DNA from 2 places in the Gardnerella swidsinskii genome. Region 2 is predicted to be linked to the other one. Evidence: riboswitches for the same ligand, from Rfam matches in the RefSeq annotation. Region 2 holds a riboswitch; the other holds the start of a gene.
The links. A riboswitch is a leader RNA that binds a small molecule or an ion and turns the genes downstream of it on or off. The one in region 2 is predicted to bind thiamine pyrophosphate.
Positions count from the first base shown of each region.

Region 1: linked by a shared signal. The riboswitch ahead of thiC (phosphomethylpyrimidine synthase ThiC) and the one ahead of K9E37_RS00025 (ABC transporter permease) in region 2 are both predicted to bind thiamine pyrophosphate.

Region 1 covers NZ_CP083176.1:247,599-255,825, reverse strand. The annotation lists gene thiC (phosphomethylpyrimidine synthase ThiC) at 124-2,781, opposite strand; TPP riboswitch at 2,779-2,884, opposite strand; gene K9E37_RS01075 (methionine ABC transporter permease) at 2,949-3,629, opposite strand; gene K9E37_RS01070 (methionine ABC transporter ATP-binding protein) at 3,632-4,480, opposite strand; gene K9E37_RS01065 (MetQ/NlpA family ABC transporter substrate-binding protein) at 4,686-5,519, opposite strand; gene K9E37_RS01060 (NAD+ synthase) at 5,741-7,453, shown strand; gene pflB (formate C-acetyltransferase) at 7,571-8,227, shown strand, end outside.
Region 2 covers NZ_CP083176.1:2,788-11,014, forward strand. The annotation lists gene mfd (transcription-repair coupling factor) at 1-1,411, shown strand, start outside; gene K9E37_RS00015 (ABC transporter ATP-binding protein) at 1,449-2,186, opposite strand; gene K9E37_RS00020 (ABC transporter substrate-binding protein) at 2,337-3,335, opposite strand; gene K9E37_RS00025 (ABC transporter permease) at 3,503-4,318, opposite strand; TPP riboswitch at 4,308-4,432, opposite strand; gene eno (phosphopyruvate hydratase) at 4,643-5,938, shown strand; gene K9E37_RS00035 (L-lactate dehydrogenase) at 6,133-7,047, shown strand; gene folK (2-amino-4-hydroxy-6-hydroxymethyldihydropteridine diphosphokinase) at 7,305-7,805, shown strand; gene folP (dihydropteroate synthase) at 7,859-8,227, shown strand, end outside.

The sequences.
Region 1 (8,227 bases), 240 kb from region 2:
ATAGCTCACTATAAAACTCGCTTTGGTTCATATCAACCTTCTTCTATTATTATTCGTTGTAAGTATTGTTATTGAAGCACTTGCAATTCAGTTTTTGCTTCCGCACTTCCGTACCTCATCATTTTATGCTTTCACGCTTTGATACAACGATGAGCCGGATTCTTGGAACTTTTTGCTCATCTCTTTCATACCATCGGCAATTGCCTGACTGCGTGCTTCTTCAACGAGCTGCTCCTGCTGAGCTGCTCCGCCAAAACGCTTACGAATATTTTGCGAAATAGCCATCGAGCAGAACTTTGGTCCGCACATCGAGCAGAAGTGCGCCATTTTTGCCGGTTCTGCAGGAAGTGTTTCGTCGTGGAAGGCGATTGCGGTATCTGGATCATAGCTTAAGTTGAACTGATCCAACCAGCGGAACTCAAAGCGAGCCTTACTGATTGCGTTGTCGCGATCCATAGCATGTGGATGATGCTTAGCAAGATCAGCTGCGTGGCAAGCGATCTTATACGCAATCACGCCTTGCTTCACGTCATCCTTGTTAGGCAACCCCAAATGTTCCTTAGGAGTCACATAGCAAAGCATTGCGGTGCCGTATCGCGCAATCTCCACGCCACCAATTGCGGAAGTAATGTGGTCATAGCCAGGTGCGGTATCCGTAGTCAAAGGACCAAGCGTATAGAATGGAGCATTCTGGCAAATTGCCTTTTCCATCTCAATATTCATACGCACAGTGTCGAATGGCACGTGACCAGGACCTTCAATCATCACCTGTACGTCATGCTTCCAAGCGATCTTCGTAAGCTCGCCAAGCGTCATAAGCTCGGAAAGCTGAGCCGCATCGTTAGCATCAGCCAAGCTACCTGGACGCAAACCATCACCCAAAGAGAATGCAACATCGTACTTTGCGAAAATCTCGCATAATTCTTCAAAGTGCGTATACAAGAAGCTCTCTTGATGATGTTGCAAGCACCATTCAGCCATAATTGAGCCACCACGAGAAACAATACCGGTTACGCGGTTTGCAGTAAGCGGCACGTAGCGAAGAAGCACGCCAGCGTGAATAGTCATGTAGTCAACGCCCTGCTCGCACTGCTCAATAACAGTGTCGCGGAAAAGCTCCCAGCTGAGCTTAGAAGCATCATCCTCAACCTTTTCCAAAGCCTGATACATTGGCACTGTTCCAATTGGCACAGGGGAGTTGCGCAAAATCCATTCGCGCGTTGTGTGAATATCGTTACCGGTGGAAAGATCCATAACGGTATCCGCACCCCACTTCGTGGCCCACGTAAGCTTTTCTACTTCTTCGTCGATAGATGACGTAACAGCAGAATTACCCATGTTTGCGTTGAGCTTAGTCAAGAAGCGCGAGCCAATAATCATAGGTTCAGCTTCAGGATGGTTAATATTGCAAGGAATTACAGCACGTCCGGCTGCAACTTCTTCGCGAACCAGCTCTACATCGCAATTTTCGCGCGTTGCAACATATTGCATTTCCGGAGTAGTGATTCCGTGGCGAGCGTACCACATTTGTGTAATCGGATGATCCGCGCCCTTCATTGGCTTATGCGTGCGTCCACGCCATTCCTTAGAAGCCTTACCACGCTTAATTGCGCGCTTGCCGTCGTCTTGAAGATTGCGCCTGCGACCCTCATATTCCACAACGTCACCGCGGTCGCGAATCCAGTCAAGGCGAAGCGGAGCCAAACCTTCCTTCGGATCGCACTTTGGACCTTCTGTATTGTAATCCTTAAAAGGCGGGTTAGGACCTACGCCAGGAGTATCCGAAAGCTTAATTTCCGTATAAGGAACTTCCAAATCATAAGAACCATATTCATACTCAAAATGAACTGGAGTTGTTTTGCGAATATGAGCTTTATCGCGCTGAGTGCATCCGCGAGCTGCAACGTCAACTCGCTGTTGTTTAGCTAATTTCGCAGCATCCTTTGCTTCTTTCGCATTAATAAAAGTTGGCTTCTTTTCTTGAGTTTCTGAAGATTTTGATTCAGAATTTTCTGCAACTATCACTCGCTTAGCGTAGCCGTGCTTTTCTTCACCTCGCACAGCTTTCCAATGTTCAACAAATTCACGCATAGTTGATTCTGGTGTTTCTGAAGAATACAATGCTTCAGAAACGAACCATCCTGCAGCCTTGGTGTGAGCGATTGTATCGATATCGTCGAGTGCAGTTCTTCCGCCAACTAGAACTGGAAAATCACTTGCGGAACAAATCGTATTAATTTTCGCTTCGTCCAGCGTTGTGTGATTTGCTTCCAATTCGTAAGCGGCAGTAGTGCTTTCGCATCCTTCTTCAGGATTGCGCATTGCTGTTACGCAAATGTAATCAATGCATCCATCTGGAAGTTCGTTTATTACTTTAACTAAGCTTTCGGTTTCAACAGATAAGCCGATTACAGCATCTTCGCCAAGAAGAGCGCGAGCCTCTCTAGGCTCCATGTCGCTTTGTGCTAAATGCACTCCGTCAACTTTGATGCTTTGATTGCGAGCTTGCCAAACGACATCAACACGCTCGTCGATAACAAAAGTTACAGAATCGCATTTGTTATTGTCTTCGATGATTTGTGCAATATCGCGTGCAATAGTAGTGATTTCTTTAGCGTTTTCATTGTTGCAATGAAGACGAATAAAAGTCGCTCCAGCGCGCAAAGCATCATCGACAATATCGGTAAGCGGACGATTATTACAAGCTTGTGGGTCTGCAATAAAGCAGGCGCTTAGATTAAATTGATTACGCATTGATGCGTACGGATAATTCGATGTCATACTAAAATCGTTGCTCCCTACGTTGTATTAACTAACAGGTTCGAAGGGTTAGGCAAACTAATACCATCTCAGCCTTCTTTCGAAAGCACCCCTGCAAAATGTCGAATTACCAGCAAGTTTACACGATTATGTGCATTTAATTGGTGGTGGGTATGTTGCGAATTTCTTTAGCGTTCGTGATGATTGATTGCGCGTGAAATAAAATCTCCCAAGCTTTGCACAATCTGCACGAGAATAATACAAAGGATAACAGCAACTGTCATCACATCGTATTGATAACGCTGGTATCCGTATCGTATTGCAATGTCTCCGAGTCCGCCTGCGCCAACTGTTCCAGCCATTGCGGAGAATCCAAAAAGCGTAATAAATGTAAGCGCAGCTCCGCGAATTAGCGAAGGTAAAGCTTCCCACAGCAACACTTTGCAAACAATTTGCAATTTGCTTGCTCCAAAGCTTTGTGCTGCTTCAATTAAGCTTCCGTCAACTTCGGCTAAAGATTGTTCAACTACTCTAGCAACGAATGGTGCAGCCGTAATCACCAGAGGCACAATAGCCCCAGGAACTCCCAAAGAAGTGCCAACTATGAGACGAGTGAAAGGAATTATTGCAACTAATAAAATAATAAACGGCACAGAACGCACGATGTTAACAATCCAGCCTAGAACTGCGTTAATTGGCGCGTTGGGGCAAATGCCTTTTTTGTTTGATGTAATGAGAAGTACGCCAACTGGAAGTCCAATAAGGTATGCAAAAAGTGTTGCAACTGATGTCATTACGAGTGTGTCTTGCACGCCTTCAATAAGTAAGTTGCCGTAGTCGTTAAAAAATTGTGTAGCAGCTTCTAACATTGTTATTTCACCTCGTTGGTAAGCGCGTTTGTTTGTTCGTCTGTTTGTGCGTTTTCTGGCTTATTGTTAAGCTCGCTTGCAATCGTGCTTGTAATTTTAGCGCGATGATTTTCCTGTTTTTCATCTGCAATAAGAGTTCGCAAAATATCGCTTTGTGGATTTGCAAAAAGCGTATCAGTGTCACCTAATTCCACAATGCGTCCGCCATCAATCATTGCAACTCGGTCGCAAATATTTCGTGCTACAGCCAGCGAATGCGTAATAATAACAAGCGTTACGTTGAGTTCGCGGTTAATTCGGCTCAATAAATCAAGGATTTGCGCAGTAGTTGTGGAGTCAAGTGCGCTTGTTGCTTCGTCGCAAAGCATAATCGACGGATTATTCGCCAATGCTCGTGCAATTGCTACGCGCTGCTGCTGTCCGCCTGAAAGCTGGCTAGGGTAGCGGTTTGCAAAATCTTGTAAACCAACTAAGTCAAGTAAGTAGTTTGCGCGTTCTTCTCGTTCCTTTTTTGCAGTGTGATTCAGCTCTAATGGGAAAGTGACGTTTCGCAATACTGTACGCTGCTGGAAAAGGCTAAAATTCTGGAAAATCATGCCAATATTAGTGCGTACTTTTGCAAGTTCTTTATCTTTTACTTCGCTAATATCATTTCCGTCAATAATAATTTTGCCGGAAGTTGGTCGCTCAAGCAGATTCATGCAACGAACTAGCGAAGACTTTCCTGCACCAGAAGAACCAAGGATTCCGAATACTTCTCCCGATTCAATAGTCAGATTAATGTCGTGTAATGCTTCGTTCGCTTTGCTACCTTTGCCGTAGCTTTTGTGAAGATGTTCGATCTGAATCATGCTTTTCCTTAACAGATTATTGCTTTCTGTGTGAAATATACTTCGTTACTAACTAGAGTTACTAACTAGAGTTACTAACTAGCGTCATTAACTAGATTATTAACCAGCACGCACATTACGTATATTACACGCTTATAAAATAATGCCGCAAAGCATACACGAAGCATACACATGCGGCATTAGGTGGCTACATTGTGAGTATTTTTTAGAAAACAGGGAGCACAGCGCCTTTGTAAGTTTTAGTAATATAGTCGCGCACTTCGCTTGTCTTCAAAGCTTTGAGTAAGGCTTTGATTTTTGCAAACTTTTCAGAGCCCTTCTTTACTACAATAATATTTTCATAAGTTTTAGCCGCAATGCCTCCAACTTTTTCTGAAGTAAGTGGGTCTTTAGTTGGGTTAAAACCAGCTTGAATAGCGTAATTGCCGTTCATGGCAGCAAGATCCACATCCTTAATGGCAGTAGGAACTGTTGCCGCTTCAAGTTCTTTAAACTTCAAATTCTTAGGATTCTCAGTAATATCTTTTGTAGTAGCGTTAATATCCTTTGGATTCTTCAACTTAATCAATCCGGCATCTTGCAAAAGAAGCAATGCGCGAGCCTCATTAGTAGGATCATTTGGAACTGCAACAGTTGCTCCGTTTGCTAATGCTTTAATCGTCTTGGTTTTTCCTGGATACAATCCAAATGGTTCAAAATGAATTCCACCTACTGAAACAAGGTGAGTTCCCTTTTCCTTATTAAAGTTGTCAAGATAAGGCAAATGCTGATAGTAGTTTGCGTCAACTTCGCCTTCTTCAGTAGCTGTATTTGGCTGCACGTAGTCAGTAAATTCCTTTACTACTAGCTTGTAGCCTTCTTTTTGCAAGATTGGCTTTACAACTTTATTTAAGATTTCAGAATGCGGGGTAGGTGAAGCTGCAACAGTAATGGTCTTGTCATCCTTTGCGCCTGCTTTTGAGCTACCGCAGCCACTTAAAGTGAAAGTCGCTAATGCTGCCAGTGCTGTAATTGATGCAATAACTTTAATTTTTCGCATATTTCCTGCTCCTTGTTCGGTGAAATTTGTTTAAAGTTAAATCCCCTTCGCGAGTAACGAATTATCAATATAGGCGAGAAAAATCAATAATTCTACACTTTGCTTATTAGTATTATTTATGACGTGTTAATAATTCGCATACTTGCAGTGTGGAAAGAGAAAAAATAAGTTTTTCAACACGTCGCTTACTTGCAATGAAGCTATCTACTAGACTGTAATGTATGAGTTTTTTGCGATTGGCGTTAGCGCAGATAGATACCTGCGTTGGGAACATTGATAGCAACGTTGAAAAAGTTTTGAAGTATGCTGCGCGCGCAAAGCAGTCGGGTGCTCGCATGGTTGTGTTTCCTGAGATGACTTTGACTGGGTATCCTATTGAAGACCTCGCCTTGCGTGCCACGTTCCGCACAACTGCACAAAAAGCTGCAGACTTGCTTGCAACAAAACTTGCGGAAGAAGGCTTGGGGGAGCTTTACGTAGTAGTTGGAACTGTTGGCTTTGACGAGTCTGCTGGAAAGCCTCGAAACAGGCTTCTCGTATTGCATGAAGGTAAATCTGTGTTGCAATACGACAAGCATTTCTTGCCAAATTATGGTGTTTTTGACGAGTTTCGTATTTTCTCTTCTGGCAATAAGTGTGAGCTGCTGGAAGTAGATGGAATGCGTCTAGGTTTTGCTATTTGCGAAGATATTTGGCAAGACGGCGGTCCTGTTGCGCGTTTGGCAAAACTTGGTATCGATGCGCTAATAACTATGAACGGTTCTCCATATGAGGAAGGTAAAACTCATGTGCGCTTGAGTTTGGCTCAAAAGCGCGCTGTTGAAGTCAATGCGCCAGTCGTATATGTGAACCAAGTCGGCGGCCAAGATGATTTGGTTTTTGACGGTGGAAGTTTTGTTGTTGATGCTGACGGAACTTTACTTGAACGCTCGGCAATGTTTGATGAAGATTTGTCGTTTGTTGATTTTGATAACTCGCTGAAAAAGCAGAAAGTTTCAAGCATTGCTCCAAAACTTGACGCAGACGAAGAAGTGTATTGTGCGTGTGTTGTAGGTCTTAGAGATTACATGCGTAAGAATGGTTTTAAGGGTGTGTGCTTAGGACTTTCTGGAGGAATTGATTCTGCTTTAGTAGCTACTATGGCTGCCGATGCTTGCGGTGGAGCAAATGTGTATGGCATTTCTATGCCAAGCATGTACTCTTCGGACGGTTCTAAAGACGATGCGCGCGATTTAGCAGAGCGAATTGGCGCTCACTATGATGTGCAACCAATTGAACCGCTTTTTAAAGCTTTCCAATCGCAACTTTCATTAGAAGGTGTTGCAGCAGAAAACTTGCAAGCTCGCGTTCGTGGCGTAATCGTAATGGCTTACTCGAATTCGCGCGGTGTTTTGGCGCTCGCAACTGGTAATAAATCGGAGCTTGCTTGCGGATATTCTACTATCTATGGCGATGCGGTAGGAGGGTATGCTCCTATTAAGGATTTGTTTAAGACGCGCGTTTGGGCACTTTCTCGTTGGAGGAATCGCGCTGCGAATGCTGGAGTAGGCATTGGTATGCTGCCAATTGTTGGATATGAGGATTCTGAGCAAACAGAAGTTACGAAAGCGAAAGCTCCGCAAGATGGTGTGCTTATTCCGGTTAATTCTATTATTAAGCCTCCGAGTGCAGAGTTGCGTCCAGGGCAAAAGGATTCTGATTCTTTACCTGAGTACGATTTGCTTGATCGTGTTTTAGAGGCTCATATTGAGCTTGCTCATGGTAGAGCGGATTTGCTTGAAGATGGTTTTGACGAGCATACTGTTGACACGGTTATGCGTTTAGTTGATCGCGCAGAATGGAAGCGCAGGCAGTATCCGCTTGGACCAAAAGTAAGTGCTATTGCTTTTGGCAGGGATCGCAGAATGCCTGTTACCACAGCTTTTCGTGAATAAATGTGATATATTTCACTAGATTTTTTGCAAAACTACTCGTGTATGCGTTTACTTATGCTCTAACATTGTTATTAAGGCAGCGTGAAGATGCGTTGCGGGTACAAAAGGAGTCTAAACATGACATCAGTTGATGCGCCAGTTCTCAGTGAAGAGGATCTTCGTACCGAAGCGTGGAATGGTTTTACTGACGGCAATTGGAAGAAAGACATTGACGTACGCGACTTTATAATAAAGAACTATACGCCATATGAAGGTGACGAAAGTTTCTTGGCAAATGCCACTGAAAAAACGAAGCACATGTGGAAGTATCTCGACGACAACTACTTAGCTGTTGAACGTGAGCGTCGTGTTTATGATGTTGAAACTCATATCCCAGCAGGTATTGACGCAATGCCAGCAGGCTACATTGAAAGCCCAGAAGTAGATAACGTAATCGTCGGTTTGCAAACTGATGAGCCTTGCAAGCGCGCTATGATGCCAAACGGCGGTTGGCGCATGGTTGAGCAAGCTATTAAAGAAGCTGGCAAGGAAGTAGATCCTCAAATCAAGAAGATTTTCACCGTCTACCGTAAGACTCATAACGATGGCGTGTTTGGCGTTTACACCAAGAATATTAAGATTGCTCGCCACAACAAGATTTTGACCGGTTTGCCAGATGCTTACGGCCGCGGTCGTATTATTGGCGATTATCGTCGTGTTGCTCTTTACGGCGTGAACATGCTTATTGAGTTTAAGAAGCGCGACAAGGATTCGATTCCATACCGTAACGATTTT
Region 2 (8,227 bases):
ATTCCCTGTAAAAGTTGCTGCAATGAGTAGATTCCAAACTTCTAAAGAGATTGAAGAAACTTTAGCTGGATTGCAAGATGGAAGCATTGACGTTGTTATTGGAACGCATAAGCTTTTGAATCCTAGTATAAAGTTCAAAGATTTAGGTTTGGTTATTATTGACGAAGAGCAGCGTTTTGGTGTGGAACATAAGGAAACGCTTAAAGCTTTGCGCACAAACGTTGACGTATTAAGTCTTTCAGCAACGCCAATTCCTAGAACTCTTGAAATGGCTGTAACTGGTATTCGTGAAATGTCTACTCTTGCAACTCCTCCAGAAGATAGGCTTCCAGTGCTTACATACGTTGGTGCGTATGATAATTCTCAAGTTGCTGCGTGCATTAAGCGTGAATTGTTGCGTGGGGGTCAAGTTTTTTACGTCCATAATCGCGTTGAAGATATTAGTTCTGTTGCAAGTAAGATTCAGGAGCTTGTGCCAGATGTCCGTGTTGCTATTGCTCATGGAAAAATGGGCGAGAAGCAGCTCGATGCTGTTATTCGTGATTTTTGGCATAGAGATATTGATGTGCTTGTTTGTACGACGATTATTGAAACAGGTCTTGATATTTCTAATGCGAATACACTTATTGTCGATCACGCAGATAGATTCGGTTTAAGCCAGTTGCATCAGCTTCGTGGTCGAGTAGGTAGAGGTCATGAGCGTGCTTACGCTTACTTTTTGTATGATCCGTCTAAGTCTATGACACAACAATCTCACGATAGGCTCTCAACAATTGCTCAGCATACTGCGCTTGGTTCTGGTTTTGATGTTGCGATGAAAGATTTGGAATTGCGCGGAACTGGAAATTTGCTTGGAGATGAGCAAAGTGGACACATTGAGGGTGTTGGATTTGATTTGTATGTTCGTATGGTTTCTGAAGCTGTTGAAAAATATAAGGAACCTGAAAGAGTTGAGCCTGTTTGCGTAACTATTGATCTTCCCGTTGAAGCTTCTCTTCCAGTTGATTATATTGCTTCTGACAAGCTTCGTTTGGAAGCGTACAGGAAGCTTGCTGCTGCTAAGGATAATAGTGATTTGCAAGAACTTCACGATGAGCTTCTTGATCGCTTTGGTAATCCGCCTGAAGAGTTTGAGTCTTTGTGTGATGTTGCTCGTTTGCGTTTTAAAGCACGCGAGATTGGTATTACGCAAATCAGCTCTCAAGGAAAATCAGTACGAGTTGTTGGCATCGATCCAAAAGAGTCTGTGATGATGCGTTTGAAGCGTATTTATAGAGGATTGCAGTATCGTCCTCTTACTCATATGCTTATTGTTCCAGCTCCTTTTGAATCTTCACTCGGGTCTGGTTCAATGAGTGAATCAGATATTCTTAAGTGGTCTAAGCAATTACTTGAAGACTTAGCGTGGTGATTTGTAATATCTGTTGCAATATAAGTGTTAAAAATATTTATTGCAATGCCATGCGTAGTTCGTCTTCTATTTCAACGTGATTATTTGGACGCTTTTGTGCATCAAGTTGGCTTCGATCAATATTCCAGTTTTTCTCAATAATTCCGTCTTTGATCATAAGAATTCTGTCAGAAAGTCTTACTGCTTCGGAAATATCGTGCGTGACCATTATCGTGGTCCAGCCATGTTTTTGCCTTAGATTATCAAGCAAATCTTGCATGTCTAAACGAGTTAAAGCGTCTAATGCTCCGAAAGGCTCGTCTAAAAGTAGTAATTCAGGATTATGAACTAAAGCTCTAGCTAATGAGACTCGTTGGGCTTGACCACCTGAAAGTTCTGATGGCCATTTCGAACCATAATTATTAAGTTGCATATCGTTAAGAGCTTTTTCTGCAATAGATTTTAGTTCTGATTTGTTTCCTTGCATGCCGAAAACTACGTTCTTACTTACTGTTAGCCATGGTATTAATCTTGCATCTTGGAAACCTATTGCTTGATGTTGTGTGACGTTTATTGTTCCAGAATCAGGTTTGATTAATCCTGAAATAACTTTAAGAAGAGTGGTTTTTCCGCATCCTGAGCGTCCTATTAGAGATACGAATTCGCCTTTTTTAATATTTAGATTTATATCTCGTAATATTTTAGCGTTATTTTTAAAAGTCACGCCAATATGTTCTAGAGTAACGCAGTAAGAGTTATCTTTAGTCTCATAGTTTTCTTCTATTTGAGTGTTCATATTTACTCCTACTGCGTTGCTTTAAATCATGTTTATATAATCTTGTTATATAACTTTGTTTTAATTTTGATTAATCAGTTATATATTATTTTATTTTGATATTTTATTTTGTTTTTTATGAATATGTGTTTTATGGATAAATGAATTAATTTACTTTGTGCAATCCATTACAGAATCTTTCAAATTCTTTGGAGCTTGCTTAATTAAACCATATTTCACGTATTCTTTGGCCTGAGTTTCCATCATTTTCAAACCTTTTTCATCGATTGGACGAATAGTTGGATTGTCAAACTTTTCAATTTGCTTAATAATAGTTTCGCTTGCTCCGAGCTGCTTGTAAGCGTTTCCAATAACATTGTTTTCTTTATGAGACTTTTCTGCTTCGCGAACAAGAGCCTTGTACATCTTCTTAACAAGATCTGGATGCTTTTTGGCAAAGCTCTTAGAAACAATGTGAATAGTAACGTTCATATTGCCGTACTTTTTAGCATTTACAAGCAATTTTGCGCCTGGAGTTGTCATTGCTGCAGCAAGATTCTGATCGAATGAGGAAATTGCGTCAATCTGTCCAGAAGTAAATGCTGCCTGGAAGTTCTTAGGGCTCATCTCAACTTTGTTAACTTTAGAAACGTCTAAACCGCTTTTATCAAATGCGCGGTGAAGCATGTAATCGCCAGTGTCACCGTTGTGAATAATAGCAACTTTCTTACCATATAAGTCTTTTAGTGTTTTCACTCCGCTTTTTGCGGATGCAACGATTCCTTGAGAATCACCATTGTAATATTCGAGCGCAAAAGCTACCCATGGCTGTCCTTCAGCAATCAAATCAATGAAGCGTCCAGTTCCAGTAGTTGTAGCATCTGCATTTCCGCTCATCACAGCAGTAAGACCGTCAACTGGAGTGTAAGGACCAGTGTAAGTTACTTTAGATTTTCCAAATTCTTCTTGAAGGAATTTCTCATTTTTCAAAGTAGTTAGATAATTTGCTGTAGAAAGATAAGCAACTCTCATAGTTCCAGCATCTTCTTTTGAAGAAGCGTTTGATGATTTTTGTGAGCTTCCGCAAGCTGCAAGAGATACAGTTGCACAAGCAGCGCAGATTAATGCAATAATGCTCTTTTTAGAAAATCGCATTTTTAAATTGGCCATGATATACAGCTCCTTTTGTTTGTTGTTTTGTTTGTTGTTTTGTTTATCTGTTGTTTGTTTGGTTGTTGTTATTTGGTTGTTGAATCTAAATATTGACTAATTCTTAAAAAGCAATTTAATGCATTTTAAAAAGTAGTTAACTTTAGAAAAATGTTGATATTACTAGATTATTGGCGTGATTTTTTATTTAATCTGCGTTCAGGTATAAGAAGATACTCTAATATGTTTGCAGTAAGCTCAGATCCAAGACCTGCAATTGCGTACATAATAACGCATGCCATCATTTGATCTGGTCTAAAGAATTCTTGTGCTCTTGAAAGAATGTATCCAATTCCAATAGAAGAATTAACTGTTTCGCAAGTCACTAATGCAACCCATGCTACAGATATTGCAAATCGCAAACCTGTCATAAAACTTGGAAGTGTGCCGCGAAGCAAAATAGATATAAAAATAGTAGATTTTTTAACGTGATAAACCTGCGCTAATTCAAGAAGTTTTGAATCAATATTACGAACTCCGTCGCGAATATTAACGTACATAGGTCCAAAAACGCCAACAGCTATAAGTGCTATTTTCATCGTTTCATCTATTCCGAGGAAAATTATTAATATTGGAGCTAAAGCCGGGAATGGAATTGACCTCAACATGTGGCTTGGTTTATCAACTACAATATTGCCAAGCTTACTGCCTCCTGCAAGTATTCCTGCTGGAACAGCAAAAATAATTCCTAACAAAAGTCCTAAAAGAACTCGTAAAATACTTATTCCTAAGGATTTTAATAATATGCCTTCGTTGTTTAAATCAATAAAAGCTTGTATTACTTCATATGGGGATGGCAAAGAACGGTCTTCGGTTGGAGAAAGAGTTGTGAAAAACCACAAAACCAAAATGAGGATAGTTGAAATCCACACTTTACATGAAGATACCGCTTTAAATGCAATCTTCAATATGTTCTTCGCTTTATTAGGCGAACTGTAAGTCATGCGACAATCCCTTCGATAGTTTTAGCTATATCAGGTTCAACGAGTGTATTCTCAGCGCAACACTATATGTATTGTTGTTTGGCACGATGTAGTTGCGCACCCCGTGTCTGAGGTCATTATCACTTAAGGGTATGGACAAGTATATTTTAAATCGATATTTATAAACAATATTGCTTAAAAATATACAATTGGCTCATATGACTCGAGTTGAATCAAAATATTGTGAACGTTCACGGCATAAATACGCTGGTACTCAATATAACGTCCATAAAACGCACTAGTCTTAAAAGAGTCATCACAACCCATAGGTATAAAGGAGTAGTTGTGGCAGCTATTGAAAGCGTATATGCACGCGAAATTTTGGATTCTCGTGGAAATCCTACTGTTCAGGTTTATTTGGAGACCGAAGATGGCGCTCAGGGTATTGGTTTAGTGCCTTCTGGTGCTTCTACTGGTGAAGCAGAAGCTTGGGAGCGTCGCGATGGCGACAAGTCCCGTTATCAGGGCAAGGGCACGTTGGAAGCTGTTAAGGCTGTCAACGAAGTAATCGCTCCTAAGGTTATTGGCATGGATGCCACCGATCAGCGCGCTCTTGATGAGACGATGATCGAGCTTGATGGCACGCCAAACAAGGGCAAGCTTGGTGCTAACGCAATTCTCGGCGTTTCCCTCGCTGCTCTCTACGCCGCTGCTGAGTCTGCTCAGCTTCCGTTGTACCGCTACATTGGCGGCACCAATGGTCACATTCTTCCAGTTCCAAACATGAACATCATGAACGGTGGTGCTCACGCTGATTTTGCAACCGATATTCAGGAATACATGATTTCTCCATACGGTTTCGCAACCTACAGCGATGCTTTGCGCGCTGGTGTTGAGGTTTATCACACCTTGAAGAATGTTTTGAAGAAGGAAGGCTTGGCTACTGGTCTTGGCGACGAAGGTGGCTTCGCTCCAAAGATGAAGTCCAATGAGGATTCCTTGAAGTACATCATGGATGCAATCGCAGCCGCTGGCTACGAGCCAGGCAAGCAGATTGGTATTTCTCTTGACGTTGCTTCCTCTGAGTTCTACAACAAGGAAACTGGTAAGTATCGTTTCGATGGCGAAGAGCGCGAATCTGCTTACATGCTTGATTACTACGAGAAGCTCATCAACGAGTATCCAATCGTTTCCATTGAAGATCCATTCCAGGAAGAAGGATGGGATGATTGGGCAGAAATCACCAAGCGTCTTGGTGATCGTTTGCAGTTCGTTGGCGATGACTTGCTTGTCACCAATCCAAAGCGTTTGGCTAAGGGTATTGAGCTTGGTGCAGCTAACTCCTTGCTCGTGAAGTTGAACCAGATTGGTTCCGTCACCGAAACCCTCGACGCTATTGAGCTTGCAACTAAGAACGGCTTCACTTCTATGGTTTCCCATCGTTCTGGCGAGACTCCAGATACCACCATTTCTGATCTTGCTGTTGCTAAGAACACTGGCCAAATCAAGACTGGTGCTCCTGCTCGTGGCGAGCGTATTGCTAAGTACAACCGCTTGCTTGAGATTGAGGAAGAGCTTGGTTCTACCGCTCAGTATGCTGGTTACAGCGCATTCAAGGCTTGCAAGAAGTATATGAAGTAACTTTTAGTTTTAAGTAACTTAGTGGCTTCTTGAGTCTTTGAGTTTTAACGGTCAGTCGTGTTTACGGCTGACCGTTTTTCGTATATTTTAGCGATTTTTTGAAAAAATATATAAATTTTTCTAACATTACTTTTATTCTCATCAAAATAGTGCTATTTTTTATGGAAAACTAAAAACGGAAGGAGATGTTTCATATGAGAAAAGTAGCAGTTATAGGCATGGGAAACGTTGGTGCAGCAGTAGCGCATCAACTTGTTGTTGGCGGTCACGCTGATGATTTGTATCTTTATGATACTAATGAGGCAAAGGTGAATGCCGACGCATTGGATTTTGAAGATTCAATGGATAATGTGCCTTTTAACGTTAATATTACGGTTAATGATTATGAAGCATTAAAAGACGTAGAGGTAATCGTAAGCGCCTTGGGTCATATAAAGCTTTTAGACGTTCCTCATCCAGATCGTTTTGCAGAGCTTAAGTATAATCGTAAGGAAGTTGCAGAAGTTGGTGCAAAGATTAAGGCTTCTGGATTCCACGGTGTTTTAATCGACATAACAAATCCTTGCGACGCTATTTGCCAGCTTTACAAGGAAGCTACTGGTCTTCCTTACGAAAAGATTATTGGAACTGGCACTTTGCTTGATTCTGCGCGCTTGCATCGTGCAGTAGGCAAGTTCTTTGGCGTGCATCCAAAGGCTGTTAAGGGATATAGCTTAGGAGAGCACGGTGATTCGCAATTCGTTGCGTGGTCTACTGTTAAGGTCTTTGAGCAGCCTATAACAGAGCTTATTAAAGAAAAGAACATGGATTTAGACGTTATTGATGAGGAAACTCGCGAAGGCGGTTTTACTGTGTTCTACGGAAAGAAGTACACAAACTACGGTATTGCTGCTGCTGCAGTTCGTTTAGTGGATGCAGTTCTTTCGGATTCTAAAGAGCAAATGCCTGTTTCAAACTATCGCGAAGAATACCATTCTTATCTTTCTTACCCAGCAATTGTTGGTAGAGAAGGAATTGTTAAGCAATGCCAGCTTGATTTGACTCAAGAAGAGTTGCAAAAATTGCAACATTCTGCAGATACAATTTTGAGTAAAGCTCAAGCAAAATAGATAAGTCAAAAATAAAATAACTAAAAAATACTACTTTTGAATCTAAAATATTTTACAGATTTTAGATAAAAGCGTATTGAAAAATGTCGTTGTAGGTTTGATTGCTCTTCAAGAGTATTGAATTTACAGCGACATTTTTGTTATAAAAATTTTTGATATTAGCTTATTTATTATTTGAATTTATAAAGTTGGCTAGTCCTAACTGTTCATGATATATACTTTTAACTATAAATTGAATTATTTTTTTTGGGGGAAATATGATTTCTAGTGCATACATAAGTGTTGGAAGTAATATAGGTGATAGATTACTTAATTTGCGTCAAGCTGTTTCGCTATTGAAGCAAAATTCGCATATAAGCAATATTATCGTTTCTTCAGTGTATGAAACTGAACCAGTTGGTGACGTAGTGCAAGACAGTTTTTATAACATTGCTTTACGCTTGGACACTGATTTAACAGCTTTTGAATTGCTTGATTTTATTCATGATATTGAACAGCGTCTTCACAGAAAGCGCATAGTTCGTTGGGGTCCTCGAACAATCGATTTAGATATTATTGATTTTGGTGGTCAAACTATAAAAAGTGAAAATCTTACGATTCCGCACAAAGAAAGAGATAATCGCAGATTCGTATTAGTTCCTTTGCTTGAAATAAGCGCAGACGATGCTAATTATCATGAGCTCATCCAAGATAAGCTTAATAAAACTAGCGACACTAATTGGATTAATATTATTGAAAGTAGCGAAGTTTTTAATTAGTTTGGAATATAAATTTAGTTTTAAATATGAGGTTTTAGAAAGAAAGAATACAAATGCGAATTATTGAAAGCGATTTGGAGAATGCGTCTTCTAAAAGTATTGCAGATATAGCGTTGCTGCAGGATCTTTGTGTAAATCAAAAAATTTTATGCACGTGGGAAAATATTAGCGAAAACGATTTAAGCAAAGTAGCTGATTTTCTCGATCATTTTGATACAGCTATCAAAGTTTCCGAGTCTTCTATTGACTTCATTTTGCCGCTTATTGCTCTTAAACCTTTTATGCAAGAGTGCGAAAAAGCATGGTACGAAGATCAAGAATTACTTGCAAGTTTGCGCTCGCTATTAAAGCAAAAAGCAATTGTGTGGAATGCAGGGCGATTCTGCTTTGATACACTTGACAAGCCGATAGTTTACGCGATT